2 regions of the Paraburkholderia agricolaris genome follow, and region 1 is predicted to be linked to the other one. Evidence: predicted binding sites of a transcription regulator. Region 1 holds the regulator's gene; the other holds the start of a gene.
The links. The regulator LexA, encoded in region 1, represses DNA repair genes until DNA is damaged. The targets are predictions, from matches to a motif close to ACTGTATNNNNATACAGT.

Region 1 (2,457 bases):
GAGCAAGCCCTTGTTGGCCAACGCGTCGATGTCGTAGGCGAGCGCCAGCGTCACCACGTCCGCCTGCAAACCGTCCAGCACCGAACGCGCCTGCGCACCCGAGCCGCCGTGCGACTGCTTGAAGGTGATCGTCTCGCCCGTTTTCGCCTTCCATTCCTTGCCAAATGCCTGGTTGACGTCCTGGTACAACTCGCGTGTCGGGTCGTACGACACGTTCAGCAGCGTCGTGTCCGCTGCATGTGCCTGCGTCACGACGCCGGCCGCGGTAATCGTGCCGACTGCGCCGAAAGCGAGCGCCGCAATGAATTTTCTGGTCTTGCCTGCCAGCCCCGTGCCTTGATGGTTCATGCCAACTTTCTCCGCGTGGTGGTCCGCTGAAACAGCGTGTGGTGTTGTTTTGCGTCGCGGTCACGTGCACATGAGCCCCAACTCGAAGGAAAGTCTATCGAAGAGCTTTCATCATTAAAAATAATGTTTCTTCATTCTTTAATACGCAAAAGTGGTAATGACGGCCGGATAAGGCGTTGCGGCACGAAAACGGGTGTTATGACGTCCGTTTGCGGCGCTGGAGCGCCACCCCAGGGCACGAACTTAAAGTAAAGCTTGAATTGCGCGGAATACTGTATAAAAATACAGGCACCTGTTCATACATACAGTGGCGCCATGACCAAACTTACCGCACGTCAGCAGCAGGTTTTCGATTTGATCCGCCGGGCCATCGAACGCACCGGTTTCCCGCCCACACGGGCGGAAATCGCCGCCGAGCTGGGTTTCAGCTCGGCCAACTCGGCAGAAGAACATTTGCGGGCGCTGGCTCGCAAGGGTGTGATCGAACTGGCGGCCGGCGCATCGCGCGGCATTCGCCTGCTTGGGGGCGCCGAAGATTCGCCGTACCAGTTCACGCTGCCGCACGCCAGCATCATGCAACTGTCGCTGCCACTGATCGGCCGCGTTGCGGCGGGTAGTCCGATCCTCGCGCAGGAACATATCTCGCAGCATTACGCGTGCGACCCGGCACTGTTCTCGAGCAAGCCGGACTACCTGCTGAAAGTACGCGGGCTGTCCATGCGCGACGCGGGCATCTTCGACGGCGACCTGCTCGCGGTACAGAAGAAAAGCGAAGCCAAAGACGGTCAGATCATCATCGCGCGCCTTGGCGACGACGTAACGGTCAAGCGCCTGAAGCGCCGGCCGAACGGCATCGAGTTGATCGCCGAGAACCCCGATTACGACAACATCTTCGTTGAAACCGGCAGTGCGGAATTCGCGCTCGAGGGTATCGCCGTCGGGCTGATCCGCCCGGGCGAGTTCTAAGCCCTGCGCGTGCGCCAACCCAAAGCTGCCCCAACGTTGAATCGCCTGGAGAGACTCATGGAACGCCTTGCCCGCCTGCTGCCTTTTCGCCAGTTCGGTCGTCTGCGCCATCTGCGCAAGCTGGTGCCCTGTTCGCTAATCGAGGCGTCCCCGGCCGGCACTCCATCGCTATCGCTGTTCGACGCGCCCGGCGTAGGAGCAGGTTTGCCGTCCTCGTTGCCGGCTTTTGCGCGCGTGTCACTGAATTCCGGGCTGAATACGGCTGAACCCGCGCGCCGTGCGCCGGTGCGCGTCTATCATGGGCCGTCGCGGCTGATCATGGTCGGCACGGTAGACGCTGTGTGCCGCATGATCGATCGTTGCATCGCCGACGAAGCCAACGTGCACGGCGCGGTGTTCGAGGCATAAGCTGCACGGCGGGTTGGCGGCAACCGGCTGCAACCGGCTGCCGCCATGCAGCGCACGGGATGCCGCGCGCGACATGCAATAGCCCGCATGCGACGCCCGGCGTGTGCCCCGCAGCCTGCGACGCCCGGCATAGAGTCTCGGCCGCCCGGCCTTCCCGGATATTGCATCGTATGGGATCGTTTTTACGTGGCCGCGGTCCACGTTAGATGACACCTGATAGAGAGTCCCGCTCGATGGCAGTTTCAACTCGCACGAAACGTAGCGCTACCCGGCCGCTGATCGTCACTTTGATTGTGATTGTGGTGATCGCCGCATTGGGGTTCGGATATGCGTCGCCCTACATAGCGCTAAATAATCTCAAGCGCGCGGCGGACGCACGTGATGCGCAAACCGTCAATAAATACGTCGATTTTCCCGCGTTGCGCGAGAGCCTGAAACAGCAGGTCACCGGCCTGCTCACGCGTAGGCTCGACGGACATGGCAACGGTAATCCGTTCGCAGCGATTGGCGCCATGATCGGCGTGGCCTTGATCGGTCCACTGGTCGACGCTTATGCGACACCCGACGGCGTGGCGGCCTTGCTGAACGGCATGCCGCCGCGCGGCAACCCGGGCGAACGGCCGCCGGTTCCACCTGCCGCGCCAGGGCCTGCACCGGAACCAGCCCCGCCTGTTGCCGGTAGCACGGGCAACGACACGGGCAACGGCACAACCAACGGCCCAACCCATAGCGAGA
Region 2 (2,457 bases), 1.6 Mb from region 1:
ATTTTCATCGTGATTTTTTCGCTGCTGATCGGTGCGTTCCTGCTGATGACGGGCCTCGCAATCTCGTTTCAGACTTACTTCGAAAGTCAGGTTCAGGCCGCCAAAGCGCTGTCGCAGTAAGCTGCCGCCGCGCATCGCGCTAAAAAAGCCTCAATTGCGGATTGTCCCGCGGCGGCGGTTCCGCACGCGCCAACTCGACCCGGCGGAAGTGCGACATATCCAGAATGCCGCGATCGCGCCGGTTTAACCCGAGCCGCCGCGCCGCCTTATGGAAGCGTTGCTTCAGCAAGTCTGCCCACAACCCTTCTCCCTTCATGCGAGTGGAGAAGTTCGAGTCGTAGTCTTTCCCACCCCGCATATCGCGCACGCGACTCATCACCCGGTCAGCACGATCGGGGAAATGTGCCGCGAGCCAATCCTTGAATAGCGGTGCCACTTCCCACGGCAAGCGCAACACGATGTAGCTTGCATTGCATGCGCCCGCCTCGGCACAGGCTTCCAGCACCCGCTCCATGTCCTGCTCGGTGACGAATGGAATCACCGGCGCGATGCTCACGCCAACGGGAATACCCGCCTCACTCAGCGTACGGATGGTGCGCAATCGACGCGAAGGCGTAGCCGCACGCGGCTCGAGCGTGCGTGCAATATCCGCATCCAGCGTGGTGATAGTAATGGCCGCCATGAACTGCCCGCGCGCCGCCATAGGCGCGAGCAGATCGATATCGCGCTCGATCAGCGACGATTTGGTGATCGCCGCAAATGGATGCTCCCGCTCGCTGAGCACTTCGATCACCCGCCGTGTAAGCCGCAAGTCGCGTTCGGCCGGCTGCCAGGCGTCGGTAATCACGCCGAGTGCGATCGGCTCGGGTACATAAGACTTTTTCGACAACTCGCGCTCGAGCAATTCCGGCGCGTTGATCTTCGCGTAAATGCGGCTTTCGAAGTCGAGACCGGGCGAGAGCCCCAGATAACTATGTGTCGGCCGCGCGAAGCAGTAGATACAGCCATGTTCGCAGCCCCGATAAGGGTTCAACGACACGCTGAACGGAATATCCGGCGACGCATTGCGCGTGAGAATGGTCTTGACCCGCTCTTCGAACACCTGCGTGCGCAATACCTTCGGCTCGCCGTCTTCCTCGGACGACGAAACCCAGCCGTCGTCCACCCCTTCGCGCTGGTCGACTTCATAGCGGCCCTGCATGTTCGTTACCGCGCCGCGCCCCTTGCGAGGCGCGGGCGGAGCGATCGGAAATTCGTTCGCGAAGTCGGGGTCGGGGTTGGAATCGGTCACGGCTGGAGCACGTAAAAAACGAGAAACGGCGCAAAACACCTGTATAAATATACAGTGTTTACGCCGTTTGTCGAGCCCAGCTAAGGACCTTCGTGGCCAACTAATCGCCAACCGCAATCGTCAGCGTTTCCTTGATCTCTTCCATCACCACGTAGCTCTTCGACTGCACGGCGCCAGGCAGTTGCAGCAGGATGTCCCCCAGCAGTTTGCGGTAATCGGCCATCTCACCGATACGCGCCTTGATCAGATAGTCGAAATCGCCTGACACGAGGTGGCACTCCAGCACCTCTGGGATCTTCTGCACCTCGCGGCGGAACTGGTCGAACATGTTGCCGCTTTTGTGATCGAGCGTGATCTCGACGAACACCAGCAGCGCAGCACCCAGCTCAGCCGGGTTCACCCGGGCGTGATAGCCGATGATCACGCCGTCGCGCTCCATCCGCTTGACGCGCTCGATGCACGGCGTAACTGACAACCCGACCTGTTCCGCGAGGTCTTTCATTGCCATCCGGCCGTCCTGTTGCAGTAGCCGCAGGATCTTGTGATCGAGTTTGTCGAGAGCCCGGACCGGTTGGCGCTGTGTACGCATAGTGTTTTTGCTGAAAATCTTGAAAATACAATAACAAAACCTGCCTGACTGTTAATAGTATAGCGGTTAACACTGGGCGATCCGCGTTACACCTCGTTAATCGAACGAATTCAACGAATCGACGAGCGCGCCGCCCTCAGACCTTTCTCTGGAGCAGTTATGCGAGTCGTCGTTTTGGGCAGTGGCGTCGTCGGGGTGACGAGTGCTTATTATCTGGCGCGTGCCGGTCATGAAGTGACGGTGATCGATCGCGAGGCCGGCCCTGCGCTCGAAACCAGCTTTGCCAATGCGGGCCAGATATCGCCGGGCTACGCGTCGCCATGGGCCGCGCCGGGCGTGCCGTTAAAGGCCGTCAAGTGGATGTTCCAGAAACACGCGCCGCTGGCAATCCGCCTCGACGGCACGCAATTCCAGTTGCAATGGATGTGGCAGATGCTGCAGAACTGCACGTCGTCCCGTTATGCGGTGAACAAGGGCCGCATGGTCCGTCTCGCCGAATACAGCCGCGAGTGTTTGCAGGCGCTGCGCGCCGAAACCGGCATCCAGTACGAAGGCCGCACAGGTGGCACGCTGCAGG

Region 2: the regulator LexA is predicted to act here: its motif matches at 1,330-1,347, upstream of GH665_RS04425 (PA0069 family radical SAM protein).

The regions. Positions count from the first base shown of each region.
Region 1 is NZ_QPER01000001.1:2,580,550-2,583,006, forward strand. Features, by position in the region: gene GH665_RS11540 (sulfate ABC transporter substrate-binding protein) at 1-348, opposite strand, end outside; gene lexA (transcriptional repressor LexA) at 664-1,314, shown strand; gene GH665_RS11550 (hypothetical protein) at 1,372-1,722, shown strand; gene GH665_RS11555 (DUF2939 domain-containing protein) at 1,956-2,457, shown strand, end outside.
Region 2 is NZ_QPER01000001.1:973,245-975,701, reverse strand. Features, by position in the region: gene GH665_RS04430 (NINE protein) at 1-120, shown strand, start outside; gene GH665_RS04425 (PA0069 family radical SAM protein) at 140-1,291, opposite strand; gene GH665_RS04420 (Lrp/AsnC ligand binding domain-containing protein) at 1,392-1,880, opposite strand; gene GH665_RS04415 (D-amino acid dehydrogenase) at 2,040-2,457, shown strand, end outside.